Regions from separate parts of the Lawsonibacter sp. OA9 genome, predicted to be linked through region 1. Evidence: riboswitches for the same ligand, from Rfam matches in the RefSeq annotation. Region 1 holds a riboswitch; the other holds the start of a gene.
The links. Region 1 has a riboswitch for ZMP and ZTP ahead of MCG44_RS11175 (IMP cyclohydrolase). Riboswitches for the same ligand answer to the same signal wherever they lie in the genome.
Positions count from the first base shown of each region.

Region 1 (9,173 bases):
CTCAGAGTTGTCGTCAAACTGCTCCAAATAGGAAATGGAAAAATCCCGGTTGCCGGCGGGTACCTCGTATACCAGCAGGCCGGTCACTTCCTCGTCCACCGACAGAGGGTAAGTACCGGGGAGCTGCTCGTCAGTCAGAGGAGGCAACTCCTCAAACGTCTCCGGGTCAGTAGTGATGGGATAGCAGAAGGCGTTCTCGTCATCGCTGTTCCACTGGACCTGGAAGTCGGTATCATACATTTCAATGCTGGAGGTGCTGGTATTTTTTACAGTCACCTCAGCCACCAAAAGCTCATTGCCTTCAGCGGGGAGATATCCCTCGTACTCCTTGGCCATGTGGGCGCTGTTGACCGTATAATCAAAGAAATAAGTGTGTACAGTGTCCGCAATCCGTCCCTCGCCATAGCCGTCTTCCGCGTGTACGTTGCCGCTGCTGTCAGCGGTCCCGCCAGTGGAGGGAGTGCCGCCTGTGCCACAGGCGGCCAGAGTGAGGGAGAGCGCCAGTGCCGCCGCGATAGAGATAAGTTTTTTCATGTTTTACAGTCCTTTCAATATCCTCTGATTTAAAATTAAAAAGGTGTGCTTTTATAAAGGGGATGGAAATGGAAAAATGTTGAAAAAAACTTGCCCAATCAGGTGCCTTGTGATATATTTAGGAACTGGAAAGGTGTGGAGCAAAAATTTGTAAAGGTACACCTTTTCAAAATATTTCTATCCGGAGAGAAACATACTGCTTATCTTTCCAACTATGATGCATACCCCTTCTGCCCTGGAGCGACCAGGACAGAAGGGTGTTTTTTTTACAATTCTCGCTGTAAATAGTGTAGTAGGCTGGACAGATCATCAAATTTTTTCCAGATCAGCGAATCCAACTCAGGGGAAGAGGGGATCAGGTCTGGTATCATCACAGCGGTCATCCCCGCACTGAGGGCGGAGCGGATACCGTTGGGGGAGTCCTCAACAGCAACCGCCTTGGCCGGAGAGACGCCCAGCCTCTGGCAGGCCGCCCGATAGATCTCCGGGTCCGGCTTGCTCTTGGATACCTGGTCCCCGGTCACAACGGCCTGGAAGTATCGGCCCAGACCGGAGTGCTCCAACCGGTACATGGTCCGGTCGTAATAGGTGGAGGTTGCCAACGCCAAGGGCATCTTCCGTGATTGAAGAAACTCCAGAACCTCACGGGCGCCCTCCTTGACCGGGACGCCCTCCCGCTCCATCCGCTCGGTGGCTAACCGGGAGCGGAGCTCCATAAAGGGCTCGTGAGGAAAGTCGGGCCCCAAGAGCCGGGGCAGAAGGGCCAGCACATCCCCGCGGCCCCGGCCCACTACCTCTGGATAGCAGTCTGCCGCCTGAGGGCAACCCATCTGCCGGCCGGCTTCCTCCCAGGCCCAGTAACCCAGACGCTCGGTGTCAAAGAGGGTGCCGTCGGCGTCAAATACTACGCCCTCCAATTCTTTCTTGTTCATACCTTCCCGATATCGGTGCGGAAGTGCATATCCCGGAAGGATATGGGCTTGGCCGCCTCATAGGCCCTAGAGATGGCCTCCTCCAGATTGGACCCGGTGGTGGTGACCCCCAGTACACGGCCGCCCGCGGTGAGGATCGAGCCGTCCTTGCCAATCTTTGTGCCGGCGTGGAATACGGTGGCCAGCCTGCCCGCCTCATCCAGTCCGGAGATAGGGTAACCGCTCTGGTATTTCACCGGGTAGCCTCCGGAGGCCAGCACCAGACAGCAGGCGGCGCCCTTCTTCCATTTGATTTCGCACCGGTCCAGGGTGCCGTCCACACAGGCCTCGAAGATGTCCAGCAGGTCGCTGTCCAGCATGGACAGGATGGGCTGGGTCTCCGGGTCGCCAAACCGGGCATTGTACTCTACCACTCTGGGGCCGTCCTTGGTGAGCATTAGGCCGAAGTAGATGACCCCCTTAAAGGGACGCCCTTCCGCCTTCATAGCAGCCACAGTGGGTAGAAAAATCTTGTCCATGCACTCCTTCGCAATCTCCGGGGTGTACTTGGGAGAGGGACAGAAGGCGCCCATGCCCCCGGTGTTGGGTCCCTGGTTTCCGTCATAGGCCCGTTTGTGGTCCTGGCTGGACAGCATGGGGACCAGGTGCTCCCCGTCACAGAAGGCCAGCACAGTGACCTCAGGGCCTACCATACACTCCTCGATGACCACAGTGGAGCCGGAGTCACCGAACTTTCTGCCCTCCATCATGTCTCGGACGGCGGCCTCGGCCTCCTCCACAGTGGCGGCCACCACTACCCCCTTACCCAGAGCCAGGCCGTCGGCCTTGACTACGATGGGAGCCCCCTGCGCCCGAATATAGGACAGGGCGTTGTCTAAGTCGGTAAAGGTCTCATATTTGGCGGTGGGGATGTGGTACTTCTTCATCAGCCCTTTGGAAAAGGCCTTGCTGGCCTCGATGATGGCGGCGTTGGCACGGGGGCCGAAGGCGCGGATGCCCGCCGCCTCCAGGGCGTCTACCATACCCAGGGCCAGAGGGTCATCCGGGGCTACCATGACAAAGTCCATGGCGTTCTCCCTGGCCCATTGGACCATGCCCTCCACATCGGTGGCTTTGATGGGGACACACTTGGCCACCTGGGCGATGCCACCGTTGCCGGGGGCGCAGTATAACTCCGTGACCCTAGGGCTCTGGGCCAGCTTCCAGCAGATGGCGTGCTCACGCCCGCCTCCGCCGACGACTAAAACTTTCATAATATGCTCCTTTCATACGGGCGGCCATAGACCATCCAGTTTAGCGGAGTTTCTACCAAAGGCAGAAAGGATATTAATGCTGTCCGAAAGCGAATTTATTTTGCCGCAGGACACTATGCCCCCTGGCCGTGCGGCGGTTAAAAGCATCTTTTTCATTGAAAAGGCAAGGGGGGTATCGGCGGCGGCTCCCTTAAGAACCGACGCCGTATCCAGAGGGGCAAAGCCCCCACTGAAAGTGCTTAATGGTGGAACAGTCTGATTCCGGTAAATGCCATGACCATGCCGTACTTGTCCGCCGTGGCGATGACCTGATCGTCCCGGATGGAACCGCCGGGCTGGGCAATGTACTGAACACCGGACTTCCTGGCCCGCTCCACGTTGTCCCCGAAGGGGAAGAAGGCGTCGGAGCCCACGGTGACGCCGGACATCTGGGCGATCCAATCTTTCTTTTCCTGCTCTGTCAACACATCGGGCTTCACTTTGAAGGTGTTCTGCCACACGCCTTCGGCCAGCACGTCGTCGTGCTCGTCGGAGATATAGATGTCGATGGCGTTATCCCGGTCAGGGCGGCGGATGTGGTCTACGAACTGCAGCCCCAAAACCTTGGGGTGCTGACGCAGCCACCAGATATCCGCCTTGTTGCCCGCCAGACGGGTGCAGTGGATGCGGCTCTGCTGGCCGGCACCTACACCGATGGTCATGCCATCCTTGACATAGCACACGGAGTTGGACTGGGTGTACTTCAAAGTGATGAGGGACAGGAGCATATCGTTTTTGGCCTGCTGGGACAGCTCCTTGTTTGCGGTGACCAGGTTAGAGAGCATCTCCTCGCTGATATCCAGGTCGTTATAGCCCTGCTCAAAGGTGATACCGAAAATGTTGCGGCGCTCAATAGGGGCGGGCTGGTACTCCGGGTCGATCTGAACCACATTATAGCTGCCCTTGCGTTTCATTTTCAGGATCTCCAGGGCTTCATCAGTATAGCCGGGGGCGATGACGCCGTCGGACACCTCGGCGGCCAGGAAGCGGGCGGTGTCTCCGTCACACACATCAGACAGGGCGGCCCAGTCCCCGAAGGAGCACAGCCGGTCGGCACCTCGGGCCCGGATATAGGCGCAGGCGATAGGGGACAGGTCCCCTTCTGGAGCGAAATAGATGTGCCGCTCGGTATCGGACAGGGGCAGGCCCAGGGCGGCTCCGGCGGGAGAGACGTGCTTGAAGGAGGCGGCGGCGGGCAGGCCGGTGGCTTTCTTCAGAGCCTTCACCAACTGCCAGGAGTTGAGAGCATCCATAAAGTTGATATAGCCCGGCTTGCCATTGAGCACCTTGAGGGGCAGATCGCCCTGCTCCATAAAGATGCGGGCGGGCTTCTGGTTGGGGTTGCAGCCGTATTTCAGTTCCAGTTCATTCATGTGAGCGTACTTCCTTTCTGGCGGTGTTCAGCCATGCTTGTTGATGATGACGGTCTCCCTGGCGCCGCTGGCCAGGTCGATGTACTGGACGAACAGGGATACTTTATTGTCGTGGTTCAGGTTGGCCCAGAGCTCTTCCGCCCAGGTCTGAGCGTCCGGGGCCTCGATGGCCACCTTCCGGGGCTCGCCCTCGAAGGAGGGCAGAGGGTCCAGGTTCTCCTGATAGGTGTGGATGAAGTGGCCGGTGCCGGCCACAGGGGCGTCGTACTCATAGAAGTAGCGGTGGTTGCAGCTGGGATCACCGTCAGCCGACTTCAGGATGGATAGCTGATAACTGCCGTCGGCCTCCACCACACCAGAGATGCGGGGGGTGTAGTTGGGGGGATCGGGCTCAAAGCAGCGGGTGCGAAGGGCCTCGATATAGCTCTTGCCATCCAGAAGGAACCGCTGGATGGTGTCGGTCTGGTCCCCGTTAGTGACTACGGTGGCCCCGTTTACCACCCTCACAGGATGGTAGATAATGAGAGAGGGGTCCACCATCTTGCTCTCGTCAAATGCCTTGGTGCGGATGCCGTCCTCGGTTTCCTCAAAAACCCGGTTGCGGCTGTTCTCACTGCGGCCCATAATGAAATAGGCGATGGCGGCCTTGCTGTTGTCGGCGGTGCGGCCCAGGACGATGCCGCGGCCAGGATAGGGATGGTTGGAAAGGATCTCCTTCAGATCATGTGTCTTCACAGTATTCCTCCTTTGTTGTAAAAAAAGGGCGCACCAGTTCTGTGAATTGGTGCGCCCAGACGGTCGGCCTTGTATTACGCGATACTCCCCGTGGTCATTTCCACTTACCGTCAGTCATATCGCACAGTTACATTGTAGCAAAAAAGGGTAAGAAAAGCAAATTCATTCTGCGTTCCGCGTTCCGTGTTCTGGATGCTCCAAAACACGGACGGTCCGCCCCTCCACCTTTAGCCGGTCCTGACAGAACAGGGACACGGCTTGGGGGAGCAGCTGCCACTCGCACTGCTCCATGATGCGCCGCTGGAGTACCTCCGGCGTGTCGTCGGGGAGGACCTCCACCGCCTTTTGAGAGACGATGGGGCCGCCATCGCACTCCTCACTGACAAAGTGGACAGTGGCGCCGGACAGCTTGACCCCATACTCCAGGGCCTTCTCATGGACATGGAGGCCGTAGCACCCTGGGCCGGCGAAGGAAGGGATGAGGGCGGGATGGACATTGAGGATGGCGTTGGGGAAGGCGCGGACCATCTCGCCAGTCAGAATGACCATAAAGCCGGCCAATACCACCAGGTCGATATCCAATCCCTTCAGCTTGTCTACCAGGGCCGCAGTCATGGCCTGGCTGGAGGGGTAGTCCTTTCGGGCCGCCACATAGCCGGGGATGCCGGCGGCCTTGGCCCGCTCCAGGGCATAGGCGCTGGGGGTGGAGGAAATGACAGCGGTGATTCGACCGTTGATCAGCTCACCCCGCCCCTGGGCGTCGATGAGGGCCTGGAGATTGGTGCCGCCCCCGGATACCAAAACCGCGATATTTTTCATTTGACTAACTCCACACCGTCGCTGCCAGAAACCACAGAGCCGACCTGATAGGCATTCTCGCCCGCATCCGTCAGAGTGGAGAGAGCCCGCTCCGCCTGAACAGCGGGGATGGCCAGGATCATGCCCAGGCCCATGTTGAAGGTGTTGTACATATCCCGCTCCGGGATGTTTCCCTTCCGCTGGATCAGATCAAAGATGGGCAGCTTGGGGAAGGTCTTGAGATCAATGCGGGCGGTGAGGCCGTCTGTCATCATTCGGGGCACGTTCTCGTAGAACCCGCCGCCGGTAATATGACTGATGGCGTGAATATCTACTCCGGCCTTCAGCAGAGCCTTGACCGCCTTGACATAGATGCGGGTGGGGGCCAACAAAGTCTCGCCCAGGCTCCGGCCGCCCAGCTCCTCCATGGGGGAGGTCAGGTCAGTGTGCTCCACATCCAGAGCCTTGCGGACCAGAGAGAACCCGTTGGAGTGGACGCCGGTGGAGCCAAGTCCGATGAGTACGTCGCCGGTGGATAGGCGCTTGCCGTCAATGATATTTTCCTCGTCCACGATGCCCACAGAGAAGCCGGCCAGGTCATAGTCCTCGTCGGGCATGACGCCGGGGTGTTCAGCGGTCTCGCCGCCCACCAGGGCGCACTCAGACTGGCGGCAGCCCTCGGCGATGCCGGCGACGATCTCGGCAATACGGGCGGGATCATTCCGGCCACAGGCGATGTAGTCCAGGAAAAACAGGGGAGAGGCGCCGCCGCAGATGATGTCGTTGACGCACATAGCCACGCAGTCGATGCCGATGGTGTCGTGCTTGTTCAGCAGCATGGCCAGCCGCAGTTTGGTGCCCACGCCGTCGGTGCCAGACACCAGCACTGGTTTTTTCATGCCGGCCATGTCGGGGGCAAACATACCGCCGAAGCCGCCCAGAGTACCCATGACACCGGGAATATAAGTGGATTCCACCATAGGCTTGATGCGCTGAACAGCCTCATAGCCAGCGGTGACGTCTACGCCGGCGGCGGCATAGGAAGCGGAGTGGGAGTTTTTCATCTTCAGACCTCCAGATCAAATTAGAACTTAAAAGTCAGGAATTGTGGAGTGCGCCCCAGACGGAACAGTGGAGTTCAGCCCGGCAGGACCGGAGCCATTCTGACTTCACATTCCGGTTGGGATGGCGTGCTGACGCCTATTCTTTGCCGCTCCAGCAGTAAGTACACACCTTGTCCCGGTCCAGACCGATGGCCTCCAGCAGGCCATCCAGAGACTGGTAGCCGAGAGAGTCAAAACCGAGCTTCTCACAGATGGCCTTGAGCATGCACTGGCCTCGTTCAGTGCGGGCGTCAGAGTACTCCTCCAGGTGGAGCTGGCCCTCGTCCCCCTCCAGCTCCTGGACCGTACGGCGGGCCAACAGGTCCATGTCCGAGTTGCCACGGGAGAAGTTGAGGTATTTGCAGCTGTACATAATGGGGGGGCAGGCGGAGCGCATATGGACCTCCTCCGCCCCGGACTCATAGAGAAATTCCACCGTTTCCCGGAGCTGGGTTCCCCGGACGATGGAGTCGTCCACGAAGAGCAGTTTCTTGCCCTCAATGAGCTCGGGTACCGGAATCTGCTTCATCTTGGCCACCTGATTCCGAACGTCCTGGTTGGTGGGCATAAAGGAACGGGGCCAGGTGGGGGTATACTTGACAAAGGGGCGGGCAAATGGCTTGCCGCTGCGGTTGGCATAGCCGATGGCGTGGGGCACGCCGGAGTCGGGCACACCGGCCACATAGTCCACCTTGGGGAGAAGACCGTGGAGAACCTCATCCCGGGCCATAATCTCGCCATTCTGATAGCGCATGACCTCCACATTTTTCCCCTCATAGTTGGAGTTGGGGTAGCCGTAGTAGGTCCACAAAAAGGCGCAGATCTTCATCTCCTCGCCGGCGGGGGACAGGGTTTCATACCCGTCAGCCGTAATACGCACGATCTCTCTCGGCCCCAGCTCATAGGCGTCGGCATAACCCAGCTTATGGTAGGCGAAGGACTCGAAGGACACACAACAGCCCTCCTGGTTCTGGCCCACCAGGACCGGCAGCCGGCCCAACTTGTCCCGGGCGGCGATGATCTCCCCCTTGTCGGTGAGGACGAGCAGGGTCATGGAGCCCTTGATTTCGTCCTGGGCGTGGAGGATACCGGACACCAGATCATCTTTCTGGTTGATGAGGGCCGCGGTCAGCTCGGTAGCGTTGACCTTGCCGGAGCTCATGGCCATAAACTGATGGCCGTGGTCGGAGAAATACTGCTGGATCAGCTCCTCGGCATTGTTGATGATGCCCACGGTGGTGATGGCGTACAGGCCTAAGTGGGATCGGACCAGCAGGGGCTGAGGATCGGTATCGCTGATGCAGCCGATGCCGCTGCAACCGTGGAAGTCAGACAGATCCTTCTCGAACTTGGTGCGGAAGGGGGTGTTCTCGATGGAGTGGATCTGGCGCTGGAATCCGTCCTGGGGGTCATGGATCAACATACCGCCCCGGCGGGTACCCAGATGGGAGTGGTAGTCCACTCCGAAAAAGATATCGAGGGTCACGTCCCGCTTGGAAACGGCCCCAAAAAAACCACCCATTTATTTGCTCCTTACTTTTTGCGTTTGTGCAGGAAAAACCAGGCAGCTCCAACCAGTCCCGCAAGGATCAGCAGCATGAAAGGCAACGCGATGGGGCTGCTGCTGATAAGAATGGCGGTGGGGCCGTCCTGCCCGCCAATGATACCGACGTCCACGATTTAGGCGAAGAACAGCTTGGACAGGGTCATGGGATCGATGTACTTGCCGTCCTTGTAGACCCGCATATTGCCGGAGGCCACCTCGTCGATGAGCATAACCTTGCCGTCCGCGTCGTAGCCGAACTCGAACTTGATGTCGTACAGGACCATGCCCTTCTCCTTCAGGTCGTCGGCCACGATCTGGGTGATCTTCTGAGTCTCCTCCTTGATGGCGTCGTACTGCTCCTCGGTCATGACACCCAGAGCGACCAGACCGTCCTTGGTGACCAGGGGATCGCCCAGGGCGTCATTCTTAAAGGTAGTTTCCACATAGGCGGGCAGGTCGGCACCCTCGGCGATGTACTCCCCATAGCGGCGGAGGAAGGAGCCCACTGCCTTGTGGCGGCAGATGACCTCCAGCCCGTGGCCAAACACCTTGGCAGGCTTGACCTCCATGGTGGTGTTCTTCAGGTCGGCGGACACATAGTGGGTGGGGATGCCGGCAGCGTTGATTTTTTCAAAGAAATAAATGGACATCCGAAGGTTCACGTCGCCCACGCCATCGATGGTCAGGCCCACAGAGTTTTCGCCGGGATCGAACACGCCGTCCTTGCCGGTGCAGTCGTCCTTGAACTTCAGCAGGTAGTTGCCGTTGTCCAGAGCAAACACGTCCTTGGTCTTACCAGTGTAAACAAGCTTCTTTTCCATGATGACATTCCTCCATGTATGAAATTGAAATGGATGCTG
Region 1 is NZ_JAKNTI010000022.1:2,052,549-2,061,721, reverse strand. It holds gene MCG44_RS11195 (DUF4352 domain-containing protein) at 1-534, opposite strand, end outside; gene MCG44_RS11190 (HAD family hydrolase) at 801-1,466, opposite strand; gene purD (phosphoribosylamine--glycine ligase) at 1,463-2,719, opposite strand; gene MCG44_RS11180 (phosphoribosylaminoimidazolecarboxamide formyltransferase) at 2,959-4,131, opposite strand; gene MCG44_RS11175 (IMP cyclohydrolase) at 4,159-4,866, opposite strand; ZMP/ZTP riboswitch at 4,913-4,994, opposite strand; gene purN (phosphoribosylglycinamide formyltransferase) at 5,029-5,685, opposite strand; gene purM (phosphoribosylformylglycinamidine cyclo-ligase) at 5,682-6,728, opposite strand; gene MCG44_RS11160 (amidophosphoribosyltransferase) at 6,865-8,289, opposite strand; gene MCG44_RS11155 (hypothetical protein) at 8,301-8,444, opposite strand; gene MCG44_RS15175 (phosphoribosylaminoimidazolesuccinocarboxamide synthase) at 8,448-9,173, opposite strand, start outside.

Region 2 (9,173 bases), 1.1 Mb from region 1:
CCGCTTGTTGGAATCCTCCTCCACGCCCTCCCGGACGCCTACCGCCAGGTCCTCCTCATCGTGGTCGTTGAACACATAATAGCGGTCCAGCTTGGAGGAGTCAAAATAAACGTTTCCTCCAGCCAGGTAGGCGTACCCCTTTTCGATCAGGCCGGATACGATCCGGATATAGTCCTCAATGCAGTTGGTGGCGGGCTCCACCACGTCGGGCCGCTTGATATTCAGCTTTTCACAGTCGTTGAAAAAGGCGTCAGTATAGAACTTGGCAATCTCCATGACTGACTTGTGCTCCCGTTTGGCGCCCTTGAGCATCTTATCCTCGCCGGTGTCAGCGTCAGAGGCCAGATGGCCCACATCGGTGATGTTCATGACCCGATTGACCTCGTACCCATCGTAGCGCAGGAATTTTTCCAGCACATCCTCCATGATATAGGAGCGCAGGTTGCCAATGTGGGCAAAGTGGTATACTGTGGGACCGCAGGTATACATCTCTACATGTCCGGGAGTATGAGTTTGAAATTCCTCTTTGTTATGGGTCGCGGAATTATACAGATACATGGTACCTCTCCTTTTTATCTAGTCTCTTTCTCTTGTCCTCAGAGCGCAGGCGGCCGGTCAGACCGTCTCCCGCTCTCCCTGTTCCCTAATAATCTCGTATCGCTCATCCAGCAGCTTTTCGATAAATTCCAGTCTGGAGGACAGGGCCTCCAAACGCTCCAGCGTGGGATTTTCCACGCTGGTCTGGTCCACTTCATCCGCGTATCGGGTGGTGCGTCCGGCGATGCGGACAATCTGGGCCGGGATACCCACAGCAGTAGCGTCCTCCGGCACCTCGGACAGGACCACGGCGTTAGCCGCGATCCGGGAGTTGTCGCCCACCTTGATGGGGCCCAGCACCTTGGCCCCGCAGCTGACTAGGACATTATTGCCAATGGTGGGGTGGCGCTTGCCCTGATCCTTACCGGTCCCCCCCAGCGTGACTCCATGGTAGAGCAGGCAGTCGTCCCCCACCTCGGCGGTTTCTCCGATGACGATGCCCATACCATGGTCCATGACCAGACGGCGGCCGATCTTGGCCCCAGGATGGATCTCAATACCGGTCCAGAACCGGCTCCACTGGGAGACTGCCCTGGCCAAAAATTTCAGATTATGACAGTATAACCAATGGGCAAGCCGGTGATACAACAGGGCATGCACCCCTTGATAGAGCAAAAATATCTCCAATTTGGAGTGCGCGGCCGGGTCACGGCGCTGATACGCCTCCAAGGTTTCCATGAGGGATCTGAACATAGGCTCCTCCTTCCTTGTTTTGCGGTAATCCTGCCCCTCGCTGGGCAGGACAAAAAGAAAACCTCTTATGCCCATTTTGGCATAAGAGGCGATAACTCGCGGTTCCACTCTCATTTCTCACTTGACCGGCCGCTATCGGGGCCGAACCGGAGGCCATTACGCCCCGCGCTCCCGGACGCACTTCACGTCTGCCGCTGTGGGCCCCCTTTCAGCCGGTGAAGGGCCCTCTCTGTCCGTTGGCCGGGACGCTACTCTTTCCGTTCCTTGCGCTTGTTACAAATCATTATATTAGCATCCTTCCTGGGAGGTGTCAAGTATAGCCCCGCCTTTTTCTCTGTTTTTCCCCCTCCAGCCGCCTGTCAACTTCAGGTTGACAAATTTCCAGCTTATTTTTCTTGTCATATCGTGGGATTTGGGGTATCTTGGATACAGGATCAGAAAGGTGGGAGGACCATGATGGAACTGTATGAACGGATCGCCCTGGCCCGGAAGCAGGCCGGATTATCCCAGGAGCAGTTGGGAGAAAAGCTAGGCGTCTCCCGGCAGGCGGTAAGCAAATGGGAGAGCGGACAGACAAACCCAGATGTGGCCTATTTGGCAGAGATGTGCCGTCTGTTTGGCGTGTCCTCCGACTGGCTGCTTCTTGGAGAGGAGAGCGCCCTGGAGAGGACCCCCGCGCGCTGCCCCGGTTGTCAGGCCATTGTCACCGGTCTGGACCGGTTCTGTCCCAACTGTGGCCGGTCTCTTGCAGAACGTCTGGAAGATGGGACGTACACCCTTGTCATCAATCATATCACGGATCCTAAAATGGTCCGGGACCGTTTAGCCCAGTTTTATCGGGAGGTGCTGCAAGATGAGACCTATTCCGCTGTCCTACCGGACGCCATCTTGCGAGATGCGGAGGCGGGCGTTCTTTCCTCCCACTCTGTCGAGAATATGCTCCTGTTCCCGCCGGTCATATTGATTACAAACGCCAGTTATACCACGGTCCAGCGGGCCCTGAAGCTGCTGGACCACTTTGCGGACCTCCGCTCCTATCCCTCCGACGCGGGCAGCGACCTGGAGCAGTTGAGCAAGAGATCCCCTGTGGATGACCTTTCCAGCCGTGAGGAGCCCCGCCGGGAGCCCCTGTCTTTCGGTGCCGCAGTGGGTGCCGTTATCTTAGGCTTAATAGTAACCGTGCTGCTCCTCAGCTTCCTCTGACCTTGGATATTCGGACATTTGACCTGCGGGTGTGCGGCGGGGCCCTGGTATTTTATATCGTCAACCGCTGCCTTCTTATTCCCAACTCAGACGGACACTTAGGATGGTTCCTGTCCTGCTATGCCAACGACCTGTTTGCCGGGGGAGCCATATGCGCCTGGGCTGACTACCTTTTGCGCTGGGGCAGGCTAGCCCCCCTTCGCTCGGTAAAGCACACGGTCCCCCTGCTTCTGGCCTGCGGGCTGGTGTGGGAGGTTCTCGCCCCACTTTGGAAAGCGGGGGCAGTCTTCGACCCCTGGGACTTCGTCGCCTATCAGGCGGGCGGACTGCTCTACTTAACCGCCAGAGAACGGGCCTGTCGATAGCGGTCCTCCGGGCTTATTCTGAAGAAAGGGTCGTCTAAGCACCTGAACCGGCTGACCACGCCCGGTCGAAAAAACGGCTGTGGGAGATGTGATCAAAAGACCATCTCCCACAGCCGTTTTCTATGCCAATAGGCCGTCAGCTTTTCGGGCGGTAGCAATACCACAGCAGGCCGCCCAGCCCCGCGCCGCCCAGGACGTTCCCAATCGTGACGGGGAGCAGGTTTCCCAGCAGGAATCCCCCCACTGTCAATCCAGACAAGTCCAGCCCCGCCTCCGCCGCCAGTTGGGCATAGGCCGGGACCATCTTGGCCATAAGGCCAGCGGCAATATAGTACATATTGGCAACGCAGTGCTCAAAGCCGCACAGGACAAAGTAACATACCGGAAGAAATGCCCCCATCAGGCGGCTGGCTGTGTCCCTGCCCGACATGGCCATGACCACGCCCAGGCAGACCAGAAGGTTGCAGAAGAAGCCCAGCACCACCCCATTCTGGAAGGGGATGGCACACTTGGCGGCCGCCATTCTCATTGTGAACAGGGCCAGCTGACCGCCGGAGTAGTCGAGCTGACCGAACCAGGCGCAGCCCGCCGCCACTAGCAGGGCTCCGGCAAAATTAGACAGGTAGACGATGCTCCAATTCCGCAACATCCCCCGCCAGGAGCAGCGCCCATCCAGCAGAGAAATGGTGATCAGGCAGTTGCCGGTAAAGAGCTCCGCCCCGGTGGCTATCACCATTCCCAGCCCGAAGGGGAACAGCAGGCCACACACCGTCCGGGCGGTCCAGGTGCCCTGGATGCCATAGGAGGCCGTGTTAGTGGCGGCGCTGCCCATGGCGATCAAGGCCCCAGCCAGGATGCCCAGCAGGATCAGGACAGAGGCTGGCTTTCCGGCCTTCTCCGCCCCAGCGGCGGCGTAGAGTGCCGTCACCTGGGCGGGGGAATTGAAATGGTTATCCATGCGCCCCCCTCAGAACAGGCCGGAGATTACTCCGTTCTCATCCACGTCGATCTTTTCCGCGGAGGGTACCTTGGGCAGGCCAGGCATAGTCATAATATCCCCAGTCTGGACCACCACAAAGCCGGCGCCCGCGGACACCTTCACCTTGGACACCGTAATGGTAAAGCCCTCGGGGCGGCCCAGCCTGGTCTGGTCATCGGTGAGGGAATACTGGGTCTTGGCCATGCACACGGGCAGGCCGCCCATGCCCATCCTCTCCAGCCGCTCCAGCTCCTTGGATGCGGCAGCGGAATAGCTCACGCCCACGCCCCCATATATCTTTTTCACCACAGCCTCGATCTTGCTCTTTAGAGGCTGATCTAACTCATAGGCGTAGGTAAACTTCTTGGGCTGCTCACACAGGCGGAGCACCTCCTGAGCCAGTTCGATACCACCCTCGCCCCCTCTGCCCCACACTTCGGACAAGGCCACGTTGACCCCCAGTTCTTTACACTTGGAGCGAATCAGGTCCAGCTCTCTGTCGGTATCGTTGACAAAACGGTTGATGGCCACCACACAGGGCAAACCGAAGACCTGGGTGATATTCTCCACATGCTTGAGTAGATTGGGCAGGCCCCGCTCCAACGCCTCCAGGTTTTCCTCTCCCAACTGGGCCTTGGGCACACCGCCGTTGTACTTCAGCGCCTTGACTGTGGCTACAATGACCACCGCGTCCGGGGTCAGTCCGGCGGCCCGGCATTTGATGTCCAGAAACTTCTCCGCACCCAGGTCAGCTCCGAAGCCCGCCTCGGTGACCACATAGTCGGCCAGCTTCAGGGCGGTGTCAGTGGCGGAGACGGAGTTGCAGCCGTGGGCGATGTTGGCAAAGGGGCCGCCGTGGACAAAGGCGGGAGTGTTCTCCAGCGTCTGGACCAGATTGGGCTTGATGGCGTCCTTCAGCAGGGCGGCCATGGCTCCCTGGGCCTTTAGGTCGGCGGCGGTCACCGGCCGGTCGTCATAGGTGTAGCCCACGATGATACGAGCCAGCCGCTCCTTCAAATCCTTCAGGCCGGTGGCCAGACACAGGACCGCCATGATCTCGCTGGCCACCGTGATATCAAAGCCGTCCTCTCGCGGGACGCCCTGCATCCGGCCGCCCAGGCCGTCCACGATATTTCGCAACTGCCGGTCGTTCATATCCACACAGCGGCGCCAGGTGATCTTCTTCACGTCGATGCCCAGCTCGTTACCCTGCTGGATATGGTTGTCCAACATGGCGGCCAGAAGGTTATTGGCCGCTCCGATGGCGTGGAAGTCGCCGGTGAAGTGGAGGTTGATATCCTCCATAGGCACCACCTGGGCGTAACCACCACCGGCGGCGCCGCCCTTGACGCCGAACACAGGGCCAAGGGAGGGCTCCCGCAGGGCCAGGATTACGTTCTTGTCCAGCTTTTTCAGCGCGTCAGCCAGCCCAACGGAGGTGGTGGTCTTGCCCTCTCCGGCGGGGGTCGGATTGATAGCGGTGACCAGGATCAGCTTGCCCTTCCGGGCCTTGTCCCGCAGGGGGGTGATGTCGATTTTAGCCTTATAGCGCCCATAGTATTCCAGCAGTTCCTCGCTGACCCCCGCCTTGTGGGCCACCTGGCCAATTGGAAGCATCTCCGCGGCCTGGGCGATCTCGATGTCAGTCTTCATCTTCCATAACTCCTTCCTGTTGCGCCCGCAAAAATAAAAGGGCGCACTAAGCAATAGTGCGCCCAGACGGTCGGCAATATGGCGTTTCACACGCCGGGCCCTGTTCCACGTGGTCACTCCACTTCCGTCAGTCGCAGGGCTTGGATTCAGTTTAGCATAGGCCTCCTCCCTCGTCAAGGGGGGCGGTGTGGTTTCTCTCCGTCCCTTTTGCTGAAAATCAGGCCCGATATTTGTTCAAAGGTTGGCGGGACGGTCAAAGCGGCTGTAATACTCCTTGATCAGGTCGATAAACGTTCTGGCCGCCGGTGACAGGAATCCATTTTTCTTGTAGACCACCGCCATGGGGCAGGTCAGTGGCGGCTCTCCGATGGTAAAGCAGGCCAGCCGGTCCAGATATGGGGTGCGAGAGATGCCGCTCTCCTGTAAAAAGGCGAAGCCCATGTTTTCCGCCACCAGATTGATGGCTGTGGTGTTGTTGGTAGTCACCAAAATATTCTGGGGCTCCACGTTATGGACGGAGAAGGTATTGTGGAGCAGCTTGGACAGCCGCCAGTCCGGGGGCAGCATCACGATACGCTCCCGCTCCAGCTGCCGCAGGTCGGGGAAGGGTATGGGGTCGTCGTAGGTACTGGTGAGCCCTCGGACCAGGGGGTGGTCCCGGTGGGCCAAAAGGAAGATATGCTCCCGCATGACCAGTTCATAGGTCAGCTCCGTCAGATCCCCAGGGATGTGCATGATGCAGAAGTCCGTGACACTGCCCGCCGCCAAATCCCCCAGTTCGGGCACCGGCGCCTCATGGAGGACCACCTGGACGTCGGAGTATTGCTTGGTGAACAGGGGCAGCACATCGGGCAGTAGGGTGGAGCCGCGCCAAGGGGATACGCCGATGTGGAGGACAGGCCGCTTCTCGTTCTGCAGATCCCGCAGGTCGCTGACCAGCTGCCGGTCCAAATAACTCTGGCGCTCCAGATAGGCATGGAACACCTCCCCTGCCGGCGTCAGCTTCAGGGGCGAGTGGGAACGGTCCAGCAACACGGCCCCCAGATTGGACTCCAGCTTGGCCAGATACTGGCTGAGATAGGGTTGGGAGAGATAGAGCCGCTCCGCCGCTTTGGAGATGCTCCGCTCCTTGACGATGGCCATAAAATATTCCGGATTCTTGACGAACATAAACAGCACACCCCATAACTAAAAAGCTATGAGGATTATATCACAGTTCACCCAGTATGGAAAGGGGTATCTTCCTTTTTCTGATACAGAAAGAAAAACCGGAGCCGTGGAATGATCCACGGCCCCGGTCTGCCCGGCGGTATTGCCTGCCCCGCCCAAGCGTCTGGTGGTCAGAGCGCGCCCTCAGTCAGGAAAAGTGAAAGTAGGGAGGTGTAAGGAGGATGAGAGTTAGCTCTCTCTAACCACGTATAGGTTAGCATATTCTAACTCTCTTGTCAACCCTTTTTTCCGACTTCCTCTATCAAAGGAATTGGTTGCGCTCTCTATGGTAGGTGTAGCCTATGGCAGCCAGCTTATCCTCCACCCCGCTCTGCTCTACATCCAGCTGCGCGCACAGCTCCTCCAGGGTGCAGCCGTCATCCCTAAGCCGGGTATTCAGGAAGCTGAGGAGGATGGCGGGATCATTCGGTACCATCCCCTTCTCCCTCAGCCTGGAGGCCAGGTCATATCCCGGCCAGACAGAACATGGAAATGGAGATGGGGGACAGACTGGCCCGCCTGCTCCCCAATATTGGACACCACACGGTAGCTGTCCAGGCCCAGCTCCTTGGTCACTTTGGAGATGACTGCGAAAATATGGGCCACTACGTCGGCGTTGTCCTCTGTCACCTCGGCCACAGATCCGATATGGGCCTTGGGGATAACCAAAAAGTGGGTGGGCGCCTGGGGATCGATGTCATGGAAGGCAAAGCATACCTCGTCCTCGTAGACTTTGTTGGACGGGATCTGCCCCTCCGCAATCTTACAAAACAGACAGTCAGACATTGGGAAACCTCCTTTGTTTGTTAGTAAGACCATTGTACCCCCTTTTGCCAGAATTGCCAAGGTTTTTATTCCTCCACCGGGAGCAGCCCTCCCAGAGAGAAGGTCTGGCCTAAGATGGTAAGGGATGTCACCTCATCCGGGTCCACAATCTGATTCAGTTGGAACACAAATTCTCCCATCCCAGTATCTGGATTATAGCTCTGGCTCACTGCGCGGCCCACAGATGCGGTTTGGCCGTCCAACAGATTCAGAACGGTAGTACTTTGTATTTCGGAAAACGCCGCTGGCCCCCACATACGGAAATCGTTTTCCTCTCCTTGAATCATAAAGGCAACACTGATGGGCGAAACATACAGCGACTGCAGGACCATATTGTCTTCTCCCACCTGAATGGGAAGCCCGGCCTCATATTGTCGTCCGCTGTCCTGGTCAGGCAGTTTCACACAAAAGTCATGCCGCTCCTGAGAAAAGTCAGCCAAGTTCTCAAAGGTGATCTTTTCAACCAGGCGCAACGGAGTAATCGTAAATTCCCCACCCAGAAATGTCTGAGCATCTGCCTGAAGATAGGTGGTCGGTCCCCGATACCACAAAATCGAGATGTGATGGTCACCCGGATCATCATCTGGTAAAACAATGGAGCCGGACACCCAGCCGCCCACGCCATTCTCTTCCGACTCAGGCTCAATATCGGAAGTTGCCAGAACAGAATAGTCCTCTCCCCACAAGGCAGTCTCCTCTGGGGCGATCACGTCCAGCAGGACCGCCAAGGTATACCGGTCCACCAGCATTTGTTCCACTTCAACCGTCCATCCATTTTCATAGGTGTGTCTTTGATCCACCTGCACCACACCGTCTTTGATCAGCCTTGTCTCCTGCTCCCCTGCCCCAAACAGCGCCGCAAATTTCTGATCCAACCCCGTAGCCACTGTAAAGGCACAGGCCAGCAGGAGCACGGCGGCGGCCGCCAGTACAGCGGGCATCTTCTTCATTCGACTCACAGGTTTGACCTCCTTCTGCCCTGTCAGGAGGCGGTCCAGCATAACCCGTTCCTGCTCTTGAGTGGGTTTTATCTGGTCAAACACCCGCTTGAGCTTATCCTCGTCCATACTCTTCCACCTCCAAAATTTCTTTCAGTTTCCATCTCGCCTGAACCAGCCAGGTACGAATGGTGGATGGGTTCTTCCCCAAGATCTCCGCTGTTTCCAGCGCGGTGTAACCCTGGTAGTAGTGGAGATACAGCACCATCCGGTATTTCTCCGGTAGGGTAAGGATCAGATCCCACAGCTCCCCGTCCGACGGCTGCTCCCAGGTCAGGTTCTGAAGTATCTCTTCTCCCGCCCTCTTTGTCCTCCACCAGTGCTTGAGCTGGTTTTTGCACTCGTTCCGGGCGGTAACGATAAGCCAGGCCTTTTCATGCTCCGGATCACGGAAGAGGCCCTCATGCTCCATCGCTTTTCGAAAGACTGTCTGGGTGGCGTCCTCTGCGTCGGGTACATTTTTCATCAGCATCAGACAGATCTGATAGACCATGGTCACATATCGGCGGTAGAGGGCGGCCATCTTCTCCCCGCTCTGGCTATGTTCCAAACAAGACACCTCCCTTTTTGTCTCTCTGCTTATCACACAATCTGGCTGGGGAAAATGTTGAGAATCTCCCAAAAAATTTTAAGGGACGGCCCAAGGGCCGT
Region 2 is NZ_JAKNTI010000022.1:952,093-961,265, reverse strand. It holds gene cysS (cysteine--tRNA ligase) at 1-558, opposite strand, end outside; gene epsC (serine O-acetyltransferase EpsC) at 616-1,290, opposite strand; gene MCG44_RS05685 (helix-turn-helix domain-containing protein) at 1,747-2,493, shown strand; gene MCG44_RS05680 (hypothetical protein) at 2,496-2,858, shown strand; gene MCG44_RS05675 (formate/nitrite transporter family protein) at 2,995-3,816, opposite strand; gene MCG44_RS05670 (formate--tetrahydrofolate ligase) at 3,826-5,490, opposite strand; ZMP/ZTP riboswitch at 5,544-5,635, opposite strand; gene MCG44_RS05665 (LysR family transcriptional regulator) at 5,725-6,660, opposite strand; gene MCG44_RS05660 (DUF4250 domain-containing protein) at 6,962-7,135, opposite strand; gene MCG44_RS05655 (histidine triad nucleotide-binding protein) at 7,147-7,485, opposite strand; gene MCG44_RS05650 (cyclase family protein) at 7,551-8,591, opposite strand; gene MCG44_RS05645 (RNA polymerase sigma factor) at 8,578-9,081, opposite strand.
Region 2: linked by a shared signal. The riboswitch ahead of MCG44_RS05670 (formate--tetrahydrofolate ligase) and the one ahead of MCG44_RS11175 (IMP cyclohydrolase) in region 1 are both predicted to bind ZMP and ZTP.